Regions from separate parts of the Rhodococcus sp. PSi06 genome, predicted to be linked through region 2. Evidence: predicted binding sites of a transcription regulator. Region 2 holds the regulator's gene; each other region holds the start of a gene.
What was found. The regulator LexA, encoded in region 2, represses DNA repair genes until DNA is damaged. The targets are predictions, from matches to a motif close to CGAACANNTGTTCG.
Positions count from the first base shown of each region.

Region 1: a site for LexA is predicted at 2,331-2,344, ahead of ACFI9K_RS07300 (HNH endonuclease signature motif containing protein). Genes of this name have one in related genera too.
Region 3: a site for LexA is predicted at 2,648-2,661, ahead of ACFI9K_RS19780 (HNH endonuclease signature motif containing protein). Genes of this name have one in related genera too.
Region 4: a site for LexA is predicted at 2,327-2,340, ahead of ACFI9K_RS19395 (HNH endonuclease signature motif containing protein). Genes of this name have one in related genera too.

Region 1 is NZ_JBHNYO010000004.1:149,620-153,988, forward strand. It holds gene ACFI9K_RS07280 (3-oxoacid CoA-transferase subunit B) at 1-276, opposite strand, end outside; gene ACFI9K_RS07285 (CoA transferase subunit A) at 273-1,034, opposite strand; gene ACFI9K_RS07290 (IclR family transcriptional regulator) at 1,178-1,960, shown strand; gene ACFI9K_RS07295 (hypothetical protein) at 1,957-2,229, opposite strand; gene ACFI9K_RS07300 (HNH endonuclease signature motif containing protein) at 2,372-4,369, shown strand, end outside.
Region 2 is NZ_JBHNYO010000005.1:264,986-269,354, forward strand. It holds gene ACFI9K_RS09380 (uracil-xanthine permease family protein) at 1-639, shown strand, start outside; gene ACFI9K_RS09385 (acyl-CoA dehydrogenase family protein) at 793-1,935, shown strand; gene lexA (transcriptional repressor LexA) at 2,028-2,705, opposite strand; gene ACFI9K_RS09395 (hypothetical protein) at 3,085-3,513, shown strand; gene nrdR (transcriptional regulator NrdR) at 3,614-4,078, shown strand; gene hrpA (ATP-dependent RNA helicase HrpA) at 4,091-4,369, opposite strand, start outside.
Region 3 is NZ_JBHNYO010000015.1:123,823-128,191, forward strand. It holds gene ACFI9K_RS19770 (response regulator transcription factor) at 1-439, opposite strand, end outside; gene ACFI9K_RS19775 (hypothetical protein) at 567-1,247, shown strand; gene ACFI9K_RS19780 (HNH endonuclease signature motif containing protein) at 1,311-2,633, opposite strand; gene ACFI9K_RS19785 (hypothetical protein) at 2,741-3,007, opposite strand; partial or broken gene ACFI9K_RS19790 (DinB family protein) at 2,985-3,587, opposite strand; gene ACFI9K_RS19795 (type II CAAX endopeptidase family protein) at 3,584-4,327, opposite strand; gene ACFI9K_RS19800 (YhgE/Pip domain-containing protein) at 4,347-4,369, opposite strand, start outside.
Region 4 is NZ_JBHNYO010000015.1:53,312-57,680, forward strand. It holds gene fmdA (formamidase) at 1-492, shown strand, start outside; gene ACFI9K_RS19380 (hypothetical protein) at 535-1,005, shown strand; gene ACFI9K_RS19385 (hypothetical protein) at 1,008-1,580, opposite strand; gene ACFI9K_RS19390 (hypothetical protein) at 1,577-2,161, opposite strand; gene ACFI9K_RS19395 (HNH endonuclease signature motif containing protein) at 2,375-4,369, shown strand, end outside.

The DNA.
Region 1 (4,369 bases), on a different contig from region 2:
GCCGAAGCTCAGGGACGAATCGAAGTATGCGGCACCGGGATTGACGGTGACGGTCTCCTTGCCCGCGTTGATGAGATTGGCGTCGACCTTGTCCTCGGTGGGGTAGGGCCCGGTACCCAGGATGCCGTTCTCCGAGTGCAGGGTGACCTTGACGTCATCGGTCAGGTAGCCCGGGATCAGCGTCGGCAGTCCGATACCGAGGTTGACGTACTCGCCGTCGACCATCTCCGCCGCCGCGCGTTCGGCCATCTGTTCGCGGGTCCATCCTGCACTCATGCTCGAACTCCTGAACTGACGGTGCGCTTTTCGATGCGCTTGTCCTGGGGGCCGGTGTGGACGACGCGTTGGACGAACACGCCGGGCAGATGTACGTGTGCTGGGTCGATTTCGCCCGGCTCCACGAGATTCTCGACCTGCGCGATGGTGATCTTGCCGGCCATCGCGGCGAGGGGGTTGAAGTTCATCGCGGTCTTGTCGAACACGAGATTTCCTGCTGTGTCGCCAGTTTCGGCGTGCACCAGCGCGAAGTCGGCATTGATCGACTCTTCGAGGACGTAGCGCTTGTCGCCGAACACCCGAGTTTCCTTGGGCGGCGATGCGATGGACACCGAGCCGTCGGAGTTGTAGCGCCACGGCATTCCGCCGTCGGCGATGGGGCTGCCGACCCCGGCGGGGGTGAAGAATGCGGGAACGCCGTTGCCGCCGGCGCGAAGTCGCTCGGCGAGCGTGCCCTGAGGGGTCAGTTCGACCTCGAGTTCTCCGGCGAGATACTGCCGGGCGAACTCCTTGTTCTCTCCGACGTACGAGGCGGTGACTCGGCGAATTCGTCCGGCGGCCAACAGTATTCCGAGTCCGTAGCCGTCGACGCCGCAGTTGTTGGAGAACACCTCGAGCGCGTCGGCGTCGGTGTTGGCGATGGCCTCGATGAGAGCGTCCGGAATACCGCAGAGCCCGAAGCCGCCGACCGCGATGGTCGCCCCACGGCCGATGTCCGCGACCGCGTCGGCAGCGGACGCGTAGGTCTTTCCTGTCACAAGAACTCCTGATGTGTTCGTTGAGCAAACGATGACTGTCAGTGAACCTGAGCTGCAGTTCGATGTGGCAGGAATGGCCCGGATTGCTCGTTCGATGAACAGTTCTGCAGTTGGTGTCCATTGAGTGGACGTATGATCCTGGGGTGACGTCAGCGGAAGCCAACGCGAGTGTGATCGGAAAGATCTGTTCGTTGCTGCGTGCAGCCGGAGCCGAGGAGCCGTCCGGGGCCTCCACCACGGCCCTCGCGCGGGCGGCGGGCATCGCGCGGCCCACCACCCACCGCTTGCTGTCCACGCTCGCCGAGCAGGGTTTCGTGGATCGCGACGCCGGTACAGGTCGCTGGTCGCTGGGACCGGAGATCTACCTGCTGGGGTCCATGGCGGCCCTGCGGTACGACATCACGGACCAAGCGCGAAAAGTGGTGCAGGCGTTGGCGACCGACAGTGGTGAGAGTGCCTTCCTGTCTGCTCGACGGGGATCGGAGACGGTGTGCTTACTTCGAGTGGAGGGTAGTTTTCCCCTGCGCTCGCACGTGCTCTACGAGGGAATTCGGCTGCCGCTCGGAGTGGCGTCCGCAGGGTTGGCCATTCTCGCGCACTTACCGGATCGGGAGGTCGACGAGTATCTCGATGGCGTGGACCTGGTGTCGGAGTGGGGGGAGAGTCACTCCGCGGCGGAGATACGCAGACGGATAACGCATACCCGCACCACGGGATTTGCCGTCAATCCGGCACTGCTCGTGGAGGGTAGCTGGGGGCTCGGTGCCGCCGTGTTCGATCGCGCCGAGAAGCCGGCGTGGGCGCTGAGTTTGACGGGTGTCGAGACGCGTTTTCGCGACGATCGACGACGGGAGCTGGGCAAGATGCTCCTCGACGCGGCGCACCGACTCACGGTGCAACTGGGGGAGCGGCCAAGCCCCGGCTAGCTGTCGAGCTCGTCCAGAATGTCTGCGGCGTCCTGGCTGCCTGCGTCCGCCAGTCTCTGCAGTTCGGCGCGATCACCGCGTTCTCCGGCAAGTTCGACGAGGATGTCGACGGCATCGGTACTGCCTGCGTCGGCGAGGGAGCGCAGTTCGTCGAGGTCGTTTCGAGAGCCTGCGAGTTCGACCAACTGGTCGAGTGCATCCTGATCGCCTTCGCTTGCCTGGGCGCGCAAGGCGGCCAGCTCGGCCGCTGTGGAGTCGGGCTCGGTCATGGGTCGGAGTGTAGAACGATTCGGCGAATAGTGGCAGGCCAGCCGACCTTTTTGCGGCTTGCGCGTTCTTGTCGGTGGGTCTAGATAGTCTTCATTCGGTTCGAACGCATGTTCTGAATAGTTGCTCACCGGGGGGTGAAAAATGGGTGCAGTACCGATCGTGTCGTTGGAGGCGTTGACTGCCGCTGCGCAGGCAGAAAACCAGTATGCGTTCCGCAAGATCGCCGCCTGCTACGACGTCCATCGGACCTGGATCACCCACGATTTCAAGTTCAAGCATTACAGCCGGTACGGGCGCACCGAGATGGCGGCCGCGTTGGGGTGCTCGGCGACAATTGCCGAATCGTACGTCTCGGTCGGTGTTGCGCTGCACACTCGACTGCCCCTGGTGCGGACAGCATTCGAGGCCGGGGAGATCGATCTTCCGCGAGTGCGGACGGTGTGCCGGATCCTCGACAATCTCTCCGACGAGATCGTGCGCATGGTCGAGGACGAGATCGTCGAGGCAGCGCAACGTAATTCACCCGGTCCACTGGAGAAGGAGATCTGGGACATCCTGCTGCGGGTCGCCCCGGAGGAAGCGGCAGCACTACGCGAGTTCGCGAAACGATTCAGGCACATCTCCTACAACCCGGCCGGTGAGTTGGCGCGGATCCGCGCGGAATTGACCGCCCCCGAGGCCGCTGCGGCGTGGCAGTTGCTCGAGGAGATGGCCGACACCCTGTGTCCGAAAGATCCTCGCGGGAAGCAGGACCGGTTGTGTGATGCGTTCATGGCGAGGATGCACGGCGAACCCCGCTTGGCGTGCCTGTGCCAACGCGAGGATTGTCCGAAAAAAGATGCAGAGCTGCCCGATCGTCGGGTGCCGTTGACGATGATCACCGTCGATATCGCCACCCTCATCGGACTACTTACGAACCCGGCTTACCTGGCCGGGCATGGCTCGATCGATCCGGATCTCGCACGAGAGTTGTCGCGCAACAGTCAGTGGCAGGTCCTGCTCACCGAGGCCGTCACTCTCGCAGAGAAGCTCGGTCTGGCGGTGCAGAACCCGGAGACCGGGGAATGGGAACGACGCAGCGGCGGCGAGACAGACGGGGCTGCAACGGGATCCGATGCGGGAACGGTGACAGACACTTACACGGATACAGATTTCGCAGCAGACGCAGCAGATGCACCGGAGACGCCGGGAGATGCGGTCGACGAGACGGCCGAGACCGGTGGGTCCGAGGGGATCGAAAAGAATGGCGTAACCGGCGAGGTTGGCGGGTCCGAGGAGGACGAGGAGTCCACACCTGTGCCTGCGACCGATCCGTCGGCAATTCCCGAAATGGGTGCCGCCGATCGGGCCCGGAAGAACGCAGCAACACGTGCAGGTGCACCGGTGACCGACCGGCAAGCTGACGCACCGTCGGCCACCGACCCCGAGGCAGCTGCTCCCTCGGAAACCGCGCCAGCTTCAGGATCGTGTCCGGAACAGGCATCGCCGGAACCTGATATCGCATCGAACTGTGCGCAATCACGTTCGTCTGCAACACCGTCCGGACCCGCAGCCTCCGCCCAGAGACCAGCCGAAGGCCAGGCACCGCCAACAGACCAGGCACCAGGAACCGACCCGGCACCCGCAGCAGCCAGCGACAACCCCCACCAGTATCGGTTGGGATCACTGGCCTCTGCTGCTCCCCTGTTCTGTACCCACACACCCGTCGGCAAGGGCACACGGCACAGCTCTGCCCTCGACCTGCCCTCCGCGAGTCGGCGCAACAACCCGGCCAGCCACACCACAGGCCACACGCCCGGAGCCCGCACACCCTCAGGTATTTACCTCGGCAACGCCTCCCTCGCTGCTGCTCTCGAAGCAGCGATCGCCGCCGACCCCACCCTCGGCAAGACCGTCGCCAGCGATCCACTCACCGACCGAGCCCTGATCTACCGACCCGACGCCCTGACCGCCGCCGCAGTGCGACTCCGCGACCGCCACTGCCGATTCCCCGGCTGCCAAAGACCCGCAGGCCGCTGCCAACTCGACCACATCGCCCCGTTCGACCATGCCAACCCCCTCGGCGGCGGCTGGACGACGGTCAACAACCTCCAATGTCTCTGCGAGTTCCACCACACCGTCAAAACCGCCGGCTACTGG
Region 2 (4,369 bases):
GACGCTCTGAGCGCGGCGAGCTGGATCGGCCTGCCGGAGTTCCGTGGACCGTCGTTCGAGCTGTCGGTGATCCTGGTGGCACTGCCGGTGGTGATCGTCCTCGTCGCCGAGAACGTCGGACACGTCAAGGCTGTCGCCGCGATGACCGGCAAGAACCTCGACGACGTGGCCGGGGACGCGCTGATCGCCGACGGGTTGGCGACCACTCTGGCCGGAGCCGCCGGTGGCTCGGGCACCACCACGTACGCAGAGAACATCGGCGTCATGGCAGCCACGCGCGTCTATTCGACGGCCGCGTACTGGGTCGCCGCTGCCACCGCGATAGTGCTGGCGTTCTCTCCCAAGTTCGGTGCCCTGATCTTCACCGTCCCCGACGGCGTCATCGGGGGAGCGACCCTGGTCCTGTACGGACTCATCGGGCTGCTGGGCGTTCGGATCTGGACCGACGCCAAGGTCGACTTTGCCGATCCGGTCAACCTGATCGTCGTCGCCGCGGCGCTCGTCGCGGGCATCGGCGACCTCACGCTGTCGGTCGGATCGGTCGAACTGGGCGGGATCGCGTGGGGTTCGCTCGGCATCCTGCTCGGCTATCCGATCGTCTCGGCGCTCGCGAGAAGCACCGCGAACCGGCGGACTTAGCGGGGGCGGTCACGGATCGCGCACGTTTTGGTCATCGACCCCCGGTATACCGCGAACGTACTGTTGAACGGTGACGTCAGTCGCACCGACGACCGCGCTGTGACACCCCTTTCTCGTGGTCGACGACGGTGCGCATCGAACAAGGAGATCTGCGTGGACCGCACACTTTTCGAGCCCGAGCACGAGCTGTTCCGGGAGTCGTACCGGAAGTTTCTCGAACAGCACGTAGCGCCCAACCATGCCAAGTGGGAAGAGCAGAACATCGTCGACCGCGGTGTCTGGGTAGAGGCCGGCAAGCAGGGCTTCCTCGGAACTGCCGCACCGGAGGAGTTCGGCGGCGGCGGCGTCAAGGACTTCCGCTACAACGCCATCGTGACCGAGGAAACCACCCGCGGCGGCTACAGCGGCATCGGCTTCACGCTGCACAACGACGTCGTCGCGCCGTACTTCATCGAACTGGCCAACGACGAGCAGAAGCAGCGTTGGCTCCCCGGATTCTGCTCGGGTGAGCTGATCACCGCGATCGCCATGACCGAGCCGGGCACCGGAAGCGATCTGCAGGGCATCAAGACCAAGGCCGTGCGCGACGGCGACGACTGGGTCCTGAACGGATCGAAGACGTTCATCACCAACGGGATCAACGCCGATCTGATCATCGTCGTAGCGTGCACCGACCCCGAGAAGGGTGCCCAGGGCTTCAGCCTGCTGGTAGTGGAGCGCGACATGCCCGGTTTCGAGCGGGGACGCAACCTCGACAAGATCGGCATGAAGGCCCAGGACACCGCCGAACTCAGCTTCACCGACGTTCGCGTGCCCGCCGCCAACCTGCTCGGTGAAGAGGGCATGGGCTTCATCTACCTCATGCAGAACCTTCCCCAGGAACGCCTCTCGATCGCCGTGGTTGCAGCAGCGGCCATGGAATCGGCACTGGACATGACCATCCAGTACTGCCGCGACCGCAAGGCGTTCGGGAAGTCGATCGGCAAGTTCCAGAACACCCGATTCGTGTTGGCGGAGTTGGCCACCGAAACCACCGCCACTCGAATCATGGTGGACAAGTTCATCGAACTGCTCAACGAAGGCAAGTTGACAGTCCAGGAAGCCGCGATGGCGAAGTGGTGGACCACCGAGAATCAGGTCAAGCTGATCGACCGGTGCCTGCAGTTGCACGGCGGCTACGGCTACATGAAGGAATACCCGATCGCCAAGGCCTACATGGACTCTCGCGTCCAGACGATCTACGGCGGCACCACCGAGATCATGAAGGAGATCATCGGTCGCGGACTGAACCTCTGATTCGTCCGAACCTCCGATCGGTAGACGCTCGACACGGCAAGGGCCGCAGCACATGTGCTGCGGCCCTTCCCGTGTCACTGCCGAAGCAATTCCTACAGCTTGCGCATCACGGTGACTACCTTGCCGAGGATGGCGGCATTGTTACCAGGAATCGGCTCGAACAGTGGGTTGTGCGGCAGCAACCACACCTCACCCTTCGACCGCTTGAACGTCTTGACGGTGGCCTCACCGTCGATCATCGCGGCCACGATGTCTCCGTTGTCTGCCACGGACTGCTGGCGAACGACGACCCAGTCACCGTCGCAGATCGCTGCATCGATCATCGATTCACCGACGACCCTCAGCAGGAACAGCGAACCCTGACCGACCAACTCGCGGGGGAGCGGGAACACATCCTCGACGGCTTCCTCGGCGAGGATCGGTCCACCGGCGGCGATCCGCCCCAGCACCGGTACGAACGTCGGAGTCGGCAGGCGATCCTGATCCTCGGACGAACCGTCGACCGCAGCGGCAGCCTGATCTGCCTGCACCTCGTCGAGACCGCGAACGTCGACCGCGCGGGGGCGATTGGCGTCGCGCCGCAGGAATCCCTTCCGCTCCAGGGTGCGGAGCTGATGAGCAACGGACGACGTGGACGTCAGGCCGACGGCGTCCCCGATCTCACGAATGCTGGGCGGGTAACCGCGCTCGGTCACCGAAGCCCGAATGACCTCGAGTACCTTCCGCTGTCGCTCCGTCAGGCCGGCGCTGATGTCGGTGCCGACTTCCATGGCCTTGGGCGTCGGCTCCGCGGCGGGCTTCGCGGCCGCGGCCTTGGTGGTCGCGGAACCCGGCGTCTTCGAACCCGTCGTCTTGGAACCCGTGGTCGACCTCGTCGAGGTCTGGTCCTTCATGCTGTCGGCCTCCTGCTGATGTCCTGGATCCGGTCTGCGTGATGAATTCTGCGCGGACTGGAGTTGATGGTGTCGACTCGTGTGGCGTGTGGTTTCTGACACGAATCTAGCGTGTATCAGCTGTTGAATCAAACATCTGTTCGACTCGTGTCGCGTTTTCTACAGACTTTGTCGGAGGCTCGTGATAGAACTTCGAACAAGCGTCCATCGAACGCCTGATCGAAAAAGCGATCCAACGAGCGAAGACGAGGTTCCGATGACCATCACCACCGATCGCCCCACCACCGTAGGTGTCCGTACCCGGTCCACTGGCGTCGAGCGTCGTCGACGTGCTCGTCCCGCGCTGCGCAATTCCCCCGCGACGCGGACTTCTCTCCAGACGCGGAGTTCTCTCGAGACGCACGGAGCACAGACGTCAGCGTGCCTGCCGGTTCTGGAGCCGTCCTGGACCGACGTCACCGACCGCGAGGCCGCCGATCGCGCCTTCGACGAGACCTCGGCGCACTTCGCCGGTCAGCCGGTGCGGATGCGATCGCTGGTGCTGTGGATGCTGGCAGTCGTCGTCGTCGCCGGTGGCCTGATCGGAATCGCGAACGTGCGAGCCGCAACACCCGATGCGGGACAGCCTGCCGGTGTGGTCGAGGTTCACGATGGAGCTGTGGTCGAGTACGCGCCCGGCAGATGACCACCGGCCCCAGTGCACGCAGAATGACTGAGTATCCTCGACTGACTGCCCCGACACGAATGTTCGACGTCGGTGCATCGGCTACGACGGAGGCTCCCACATGCATTGCCCGTTCTGCAGGCACCCCGACTCACGCGTGGTCGATTCGCGTGAAATGGACGAGGGGCAAGCAATTCGGCGGCGTCGCTCATGCCCCGAGTGTGGTCGACGATTCACCACGGTCGAGGCTGCAGTGCTGGCCGTCGTGAAGCGCAGCGGGGTCACCGAACCGTTCAGCCGTGAAAAGGTCGTCAAGGGAGTACGTAGAGCCTGCCAGGGCAGGGATGTCGACAACGACGCACTTAACCTGCTCGCTCAGCAGGTGGAAGATGCCATCCGCGCTGCCGGTTCCGCCGAAATTCCCAGCAACGAAGTGGGACTGGCCATTCTGGGTCCGCTACGTGACCTGGACGAGGTCGCGTATCTGCGATTCGCCTCCGTCTATCGTTCCTTTAGCTCGGCCGAGGATTTCGAGAAGGAAATACGTGAGCTGCGCAAGCACCGAGAGTCGGCCGACGTCGACTGACAGCCCAGCGCGTCAGCGGGCCTGATCGGAGATCGCCTTCTCGATGCGCTTCTCCGAGACCGGATATGCAGTGCGAATTCCTTGCGCGAACAGCCCTACCCGCAATTCTTCGATCATCCAGAACAGCTCCTGCACGCCTGCGCTGTTCTTTCGGCTCTCCGGGAGCGAATCCAGCAGCCTTCCGTACGAGGCGTAGACGCGGTCGAGTACATCCATCGCAGCAGCATCCCGGCCTGCGCTGCTCGGAAGCGCGGCCAACCTCTTGGCCGCTGCGGCGAGATATCGCGGCAG
Region 3 (4,369 bases), on a different contig from region 2:
TGACCACTCCGGCGGACTCGTCGACCAGTAGATCGCCTACTTGGACCGCGTCGGACGACCGACCGCGACGGCGCAACACAGATTTTGCGCGGGCGACCACCTCGTCGAGCTGAAATGGTTTGACCACGTAGTCGTCGGCACCGTCGCTCAGTCCGCGCAGTCGGTCGGCCAACTGATCTTTTGCGGTGACCATGATGATGCCGGCATCGCTGCTCTGCCGGACGACGTCGATGAGAGCGAAACCGTCTCGCGCACCGGGCAGCATGACATCGAGGATCACCACGTCGGGCCGGAAGCCTGCCATCGTCGTCTCGAAGTCGTCGCCGTCGGGCAGGGACGCGGCAGTGAAACCTGCGTCCTCGAATGCGGCCATCAGCGCTTCCCGGATCGGCAGCGAGTCCTCCACCACCATCACCCGGGGAGCGGAACTGTATGTCATGCCTCGATTGTCACCCACCACCTGAAGTGATCCTGAAGATGCGCCCAGCTTCAGGGTGACTTCAGCTAGCGACGGCAGTGTCGGTGACAGACCGAAACGAACGACACAGTCCCAACAAGGAGTGAACGTGAACGATCAGACTCAACCGATCCCAGCCGCATCCAACCCCGAGCCCACCCCGAGTGCCCCGGCGACTCGGGAGAACAAGCCCAAGCGGTGGAGAGGACGGATACCGCTGGCGGCGACCGCTGCAGCCGGTCTGGCAGTTGGAGCCCTGGTGACCGGCGCGGTGTTCGCCGCCACCGGACCCGATGTGTCTCCCGGCGTGTCCACGGTCGCGTCGTCGTCCGCACTCGGTCAGCGAACCGACGGTGGTGGGGGAACGGATGCGTCCGAGGTGCCGGCGGCTCCTGCGGCACCGGATTCCGGCGACGGATCGACGGTTCCCGCGGTTCCTACCCCACCGGCACCGGGTGACGGTGCGACGCCGCCTGCTCCGCCCGCTGGTGGTCCGGGTAAGGGCGGACCGGCCGATGGTGGTCCCGGTAAGGGTGGACCGGGCGCAGGTGGCCCTGGTGGTGCTGTGTGTGCACCGGGCGACGGCGCGACGCCGCCTGCACCGCCCGCCGAGGGTGATGGCGCTACGCCTCCCGCACCGCCGGCTCCTGCCGATGGTGCGACGCCTCCCGCACCGCCGACTCCGGGTGCCGAGGGTGACGGTGCCACGCCGCCTGCACCGCCCGCTCCGGCTGATGGTGCGACTCCTCCCGCACCGCCCGCAGCTCCCGCAGCTCCCTCGGGTTCCTGAGACCAATCTCTTCCAGCCCCGCACCGTGTTCTCGGTGCGGGGCTGGAGTGTTTTTGCCGGAGCTCAGGCGATGTGGGGGCCGGCTCGGGCGTGTGATCGTCGCGGTTGTCGGGTGGGGTCGACAGTGGCCGGGGGTACGAACCAGGGGTGCTGATCGGCTGCGATGAACACTTCCCAGTCTGAGTGGTGGATGAGTCGGTGGTGGAATCCGCAGAGCAGGACCAGGTTGTTCATGTCGGTGGGGCCGCCGTCGGTCCAGTGCCAGATGTGGTGGCCTTCGGTCCAGGCGGCGGGTTTGCCGCAACCGGGAAACGCGCACCCGTGATCGCGGGCGGTCAACGCTCGTTTCTGTTTGGCGGTGACGGTGCGAACAGTGCGCGCGAGGTTGAGCGGGTTGCCGTTCTCATCCATGACGATGGCCGTGAGAAGGCAGTCGCAGGCCAGTTGACGCGAGCTGTTGCGGGACAGTGGTCCCATCCAGGGCAGCCAGCCGACGGTGGTGCCGTCGCCGAACAGATCGCGATATGCGCCACGGTCGCTGCCGATCTTGCTGTCGGGTTCGGTTGCGGCGCGGGTGTTCTCGTCGTCGGTGATGTCTGCGTTGTTTGCGCCTGCGGCAGCGTTGCGGAGGTCAGTGAGGTCGCGCAGGTTGATGTGCAGGTTGACATGCGGTTTCTCTCCGCCTTCGGTGGGGCGGTTACTGGAGGCGAGGTAGCGGTCGAGGATGTGCCCGAAGGCGTCGGCTCGTCGCCGTGCGGGACTGCGTTCATCTTGGGTGCCGTCGACTGCGGGTCGAGGTTCGGTCAACGGCGAGAGGGCCGTGAGGAGTTTTTCGCCGGTGATGGCGTCGAAGTCCCCTTTGAGGACCATGCGCCCGTTCAACGTTGTGGAGGCGAAGAGTTCGTTGCGGTCGGTGTCTTCGGGCGGCGGGGTCTTTCCGCCGAAGCTGTCGTGGAGGCGGGTGATCGCTGCGCGCAGTGGTCCGGTTCTGGCGTCGGGTCCGGTCGCGGATGTGAGCAGTGCCGCTCTCGCGTCGTCCTGGCCTTCCTGCACAAGACCCTTCGGTGGTGTTTCGGCGAAGTCGAGGATCAGGGCGGCGTGGTCGATGGAGATGCTGCCGGTGTTCACGGCGTCGGCGATGTCGGGGAAGTTCTTCAGTCCGCGGGCGAGGGCCACGATCTTGTTCGCCTTGCTCGGGGAGAGCAGTGTGGTGGAGGTCAGCCAGCCGGCGGGTCCTGGAAAGCCGAGTTTCTCCCGCGAAACGCGGGTGTCGATCTCGGCGACGAGGGCGATGCGCCGGGCTTCCAACAACTGAATCTGGTGGGAGACCGCGGCAGCGTCGGCGAGGAGTTGCGCCTCGCTCAGTTGCCAGATCTCCGTCGCCATAGGAAGAAGTGTATCGAACATGAGTTCGATACGCAATGATAGTCGAATTGAAAACTATTGTCCTGCATAAGGATTCGTGAATACAAACCTGTCGGTGGCCTGTGGCATCAATCCGCCACGCAGTCGTATACGTGCGACGTATCGCCCTTGCGGCTCACCCACACGCCTTCCGGCGGTCGATCGCCGAAGCCTGCGTCGTCGAACGGTCTGCTCGAGATCTCTGACTCTGCTGCATCACAGACCACCCAGCCGTAGCTGGGGAGCCGTCGGCAGAAGATGTCCGCGTCGATTCTTCGGTACGACTGGAATCCGTAGCAGAATCCGTCTCGTACGAACTGGTAGGTCAATCCATCATGTCGTCGGATGAACTTCATCAGCTTCTCGCGCAACGGTTTCCAGCTCGGCGCGGTACTGTGCCCACCACGCTGCGTCGCCGTCGGCCATATTTTCGTTGCCGAGGCGCAGCCCGACGGAACTGTCGATCAGTTCTCGCAGGATGTCTGCGTGTCCGGCATGTCGATTCGTTTCGATGCACAGGTGCACCAGCACGCGATGCAACGTCACTTCTTGCTTCTCCACCGGCCAGTGCAGGACGCGTCCTACTGTGTCCAGTTCGTTGGCTGCGATGGTCTTGTCCTAATGTTCCCATGCCTCCCGGTAGAGGGCGACAATCGATTCCGACGATTCTTCAGCGGCGGCCCACATGTCGGAATTCAGCCGGGCTATGGCCGATGCCTCCAGCTCGGCGAAACGAGCGGGAAACTCACGACCGAAAGTGATTCCGAAGTAGCCGTACTCGACGAGGGCCAAGTGCTTTACGAGACCCAGGAGATTCGTTCCGGTCGGCGTCATCGGCCGACGCTTCTGGTATTCGGTGAGGCCGTCGAGTTTCCACAGCATGTTCTTGCGGGCGATGCGGAGATACTCGTGCAAATCCGCTTTCACCTGGATCAGCTCATCGATGCGTGCCACACCAGGGCGGCGGCCAATGCACCGAGTCCGTTCAACGACCAGTGCAGCGCAATGGGGGCGATGAGACTTCCGCTGCGGCTGCGGAGCCAGGTGAAGACCACCCCGGCCGCGGCGGTGGCGATGACGGCCAGTCCGATGCCGACGATCTGTCCGAACAGCCCGCCCCCGAGGAACCCACTGAGGCCGACATTGCCGGCGGTCAGACCGAGCGAGGACGCGATGTGCCACAGTCCGAAGAGCAGCGATCCCGCGGCGAAGACACCTCGTGCTCCGTAGATGCGCCCGAGCGTTCCGTGCAGAACCCCGCGGAAGGCGAGCTCCTCCGGAATGACGGTTTGCAGTGGAATCACGATCATCGACGCGATCACCGCGGCCGAGACGGTCGCATACCGATCGGCCATGAAGAACGGCCGAGTCATCGGGAGCAACGCGCCGATGGCCACGACCGTCAGGACTATTCCGACCGCACCCAGCGCGTACAGCGAGCCCGTCTTCCACTGCTTCGGTGACAGACCCAGTTCTGCCCAGCCCAAGCCACGTCGATTCGAGAGAACCACCAGCAGTACCGCCGCGATGGGAACCGTCGCGATACTGGCCCACGCCGTGGTGAAGTGCGCGATGAGATTGGTGCCCACGAGCACAAGGACGACGGTGGCGACGTCGAGGTAAGCGTGGAAGGCACGTCGGGGTGCCACGCTCCCGGCCGGATCAACAGCAAGCATTGGACCCACTGTACCGACGTCAGCTGATAGCACCTGGTGAAT
Region 4 (4,369 bases), on a different contig from region 2:
TTGTCGTTCGGAGACTTGCACTTTTCCCAGGGTGACGGGGAGATCACGTTCTGCGGTGCCATCGAAATGGGTGGATTCATGGACCTCCACGTCGACCTGATCAAGGGCGGCATGGAAACGTACGGGGTGAGCGAGAATGCGATCTTCATGCCCGGCAATACCGCACCGCAGTACTCGGAATGGATTGCCTTTTCGGGTATTTCGGTGACTGCCGACGGTGAGCAGAAGTATCTGGACTCGGACCTGTCCTACCAGAACGCATGCATGCACGCGATCGACTACCTGACCAAGTTCGGCTACAGCCCCGAGCAGGCTTACCTGCTCTTGGGGTCGGCCCCGATCGAAGGACGCCTGTCCGGAGTCGTGGACATCCCGAACTCCTGTGCCACGGTCTACATCCCCACTGCGATCTTCGATTTCCCGATAGCGCCGTCGGCCAGTGGACCGTTCCAGATCGACCCGGGAATGGGTGCTCCGAGAGCGCAATTCTGATCGACTTCGCTTGATATGTCGACACTGTGGATGCTCGAGGACATGGAACCGTGGCCTGACGAACCCGGCGTAGGTGCGGAGTGTGCGCCGACGACCTTCTGGGCGTCACCCGACCGGATGGACCTCCCCGCCGAGGTGTGTTCCGAGGTGCCGGCTCGCGTCGAGGCTGCCACCACCGACGGCCGAACGGAGTGGGTAGCGCACCTCGGGAACGGTTTCACCACGATGATGGGCGACGGTGGCCTGGTCGGTGATGTGGTTCTGAACGGCTGCCTGGTGTGGGACAGATACCTGTGGTTGGACTTTCGCGCCAAACCGCAGGGTAGTGTCCGTGTGCTCGAGCGGGCAGGCCTTCTGGTGCAACGCCGGGAATTGATCGCGACGCGACATCCTGGCGCGTTCAGTGTGACGTACAGCGGTGCCGTGGAATTTCGGCGAGAACTTGTGGTGCCCGACGAATTCGGTATCCGTTGGAGGGCATCAGTCGTCGAGACTGTTGCGTCTGACGGCTGAGCTCAGTCATTGTGTCGCTCGTAGTTCGCGGTGACGATCTGGTCGATGCGTACCGGGCGTGATTCGACCTCACTGAGCGCGAGCAGGTCCGCCACGGTTTTCGTGCTGCCGCCGAGATATGCACAAGGGAAGTCGAAATGCTGAGCCACGCACCATGCATGGTCGGTGGGCCACCACAGATTCGGCGATAGTCCGTTCAATGTGTCTGCGGCTCGTGAGACCGACCCCCGCAGCAGGAAATAGTTGTAGCCGGCGATGTCCGCGGTCGGTGCCGATTCGCGGATGTCGTCGAGTGCGGTGTTTCCTTCCCAGATGGCGAACCAGCATTCGTCCGGTGTGTTCGTGCTTCGAGCGAGTAGATCGACCACGCCTGCAACGGATTTCGCAGACTTCGAACGAGCCGACGTGGTGCCGGCAGTGGGATATTGGATGCGGGCATAGGCGTCGAACACGATGGGAACGAGCGAGCCCACCGTGGTTTCGGGGACGACCTTCAGGTTGTCGTCAACCCAGCCTGCTTCCGAGACGTTTTGTTGCAGATCGCCGTTCGACCATTCTGCGCTGCGGGTACTCAATGGCTGTACCAGGGTTGTGGGCTGGCAGGGTCGTCGATGACCGTGTCGACTCGGCGGTCGGCGAGAACGTCCTCGATCGCCGCTGAACTGGCACCGACGGTGGCGAAGTGGGGGTCGATGTCGTTGGCGATGCACCAGGCTCGGTCGGCGGGCCAGACGAAAGACGGAATCGGCAATCCCTCGAGACCTGGGGGATCGAGCGCCTGCTCCCAGTTCAGCAGGTCCAGGGCAGGTCCTCGAAACAGGAATGCTTCGCGTTCCGGCAGCTTGACGCGCGCGGCACCTCGAGCCTCGAAGCCTCCCCATCCCTCCCACACGCAGAAGTAACAGTCCTGCGGGGTCGTTGTGTGTTGAGCCAGCGTCGCGACGACTATCGCCAATTGGTCTGTCTCCGAACGCTCGTCATATGGAACGTCGGCCTCGCCTTCACTCTGATCCGTGTGCGTCGGATCCGGAATGAATCGGAGGCGCGCGTAGCTCTCGAACCCCAGTGGACCTCTGGTGACGAGGTCCCACCAATCACGATCGGCGTGGACGAGCCAGTCGGCGGCAGTTGCATCGCCGGACGGTCGCACGGTCATGGCGTCTCCTTCCTGGGTTCGGTCAGCACCGAGTCGTTGCGCCTGCAACCGATGTGATTCCGAAGCTGACGCTACCTCGGCACGAGGACGATTCGACTACCTATTTTCTGGCGGATTAGGCGAGCGCTCATCGAGTCTGTGATCTAAGGCGGGGTTGATTAGACGGGAACGTACGTTCGAATACTTGTCGGTGGGTCGCGGTAGATTTCGGTCATGCTTTCGGGGGACGGCGGATCAGGGGTGGACGGCATCGAGACGGTGCCGCCCGCCCCCGACGTGTCCGATCCGGACTTGGCGGTGTTGGTCGATGCGGTCGAGTCTGCGGTCGCCGCGTTGGCCGGCCAGGCATCGGCGGCATGGAGCAACGCCGATCGCCGTGCAGTCATCCAACGCATGGAGTCCGTGTCGCGGTCGCTGCCGGCGCACTCGCACACCTGGCTCAACGAGTTGATCGCTCAGCACGGTCTCGATGTGTACCCGGGCTCGGTGCCGTGCTCGGTGGCATGGATGCTGCGCATCACCCCACGCGCCGGCGGTGCTCGGGTGCGTCTGGCGGCGGAGCTGGGGGACCGCACCGCCTTGTCCGGTGAACACCTGCCGCCGTTGCTGCCGCACACCGCGGACGCGGTGCGGGCGGGATTGCTCGATACCAAGCATGTGCAAATGATCCGCGAATTCTTCAAGCATCTACCGGCCAGTGTCGATCCGCAAACCCGCGATCTCGCCGAGCAGCAGTTGGTCGGGTACGCCTGCACCCGGCGGCCCGACGACTTCGCGCCGTTGGTGGCGAACCTGGATGCGATCTTGAACCCCGACGGCGACTTCGACGAGGACGAAGACGAGGACGGGAAGCCCAGGCCGCGGAAGCGTCGGGATGCGTTCTTCTACCTCGGTGAGCAGGGCGCCGACGGGATGTCGGAAGGCAACTTCTGCGTCGACTCCGAACTACGGGCCTACCTCGAAGCATTGTTCTCCAAAGCTGCGAAGCCGGGAGTGAACAATCCTGCCGACCCGACGTCGGTGGTCCACAACGAGGCCAGCCGCGACAACAAGGACGGCCTCGACAAGACGCGCAGCGACAAGTCCAGCAGCGACGACGAGGCCGGGAATCAGAGCCACGGGAGCACGAGCCGTGGAAGCACGAGCCGTGGGAACGGCGGCGACAGGGTGCCGAAACCGGAACCCACTCTGCGCGATGCCGAATCCAGTGCTGCCGGACTGTGGCATGACAGTAACTGCGACAGTGACCACGACTGCGGCGACTGCAACTGCGGCGACCGCAAGTGCGGTGACGACGCCAGCGGTGGGAGCAACAGCAACGAGGCCGGCAAACGCGAATGCGAATGCGGTACAGGCAACTGCGGCCAGTGCGGTGCCGACTGTGCTTGCGGCACAACACCCAACGACCCAGCCGGACTCGACGACCCAACAGGACTCGACCGCAGTGCTGACGCCGACGACACAACCGATGACGTTCCCCCGGATCCCGCGTCACCGGATCCCGCTGCCCCGGATAGCGCAGTGAGGGCTGCTGCCGCCGCCCGCGATACCCGCAGTCAACGCGAACGCCACCACGACGCGCTGAAGATGGCACTCCGTCACACCCTCGCCTCCGGAACCCTCGGCACCCACCGCGGACTACCCGTCACCGCCATCGTCACCATGACCCTCAACGACCTCGAAGCAGGCTGCGGATACGCCAAGACCGCCACCGGATCCCGCGTCTCCATCCGAGACGCCATCCGCATGGCCTCCCACGCCCACCACTACCTCACCCTCTTCGACGACAACGGAAGAGCCCTCTACCTCGGCCGATCCAAACGCATCGCCTCCGCCGACCAACGCATCGTCCTCATTGCCCGCGACCGCGGCTGCAGCTTCCCCTCCTGTACCCGCCCCTCCACCTGGTGCCAAACCCACCACCTCGACGACTGGACCGACGGCGGACCCACCGACATCGACTCACTCACCTTCGCCTGCGACATGCACCACGCACTCGTCGGCACCGGCCCCGGCAAGTGGGCCACCACCACAACCGCAGCAACACACAGATATCCAGGCCGCACCCTCTGGCACCCACCCACCGCAATGGACCCACGCAGGCGCGGCCTGATCAATCACGCACACCACCCCGAAGAAGTCCTCTACCCACCCGACCACCACCACGACACAGACGACACCGGCGACACCGGCGACGAAGAACCACGA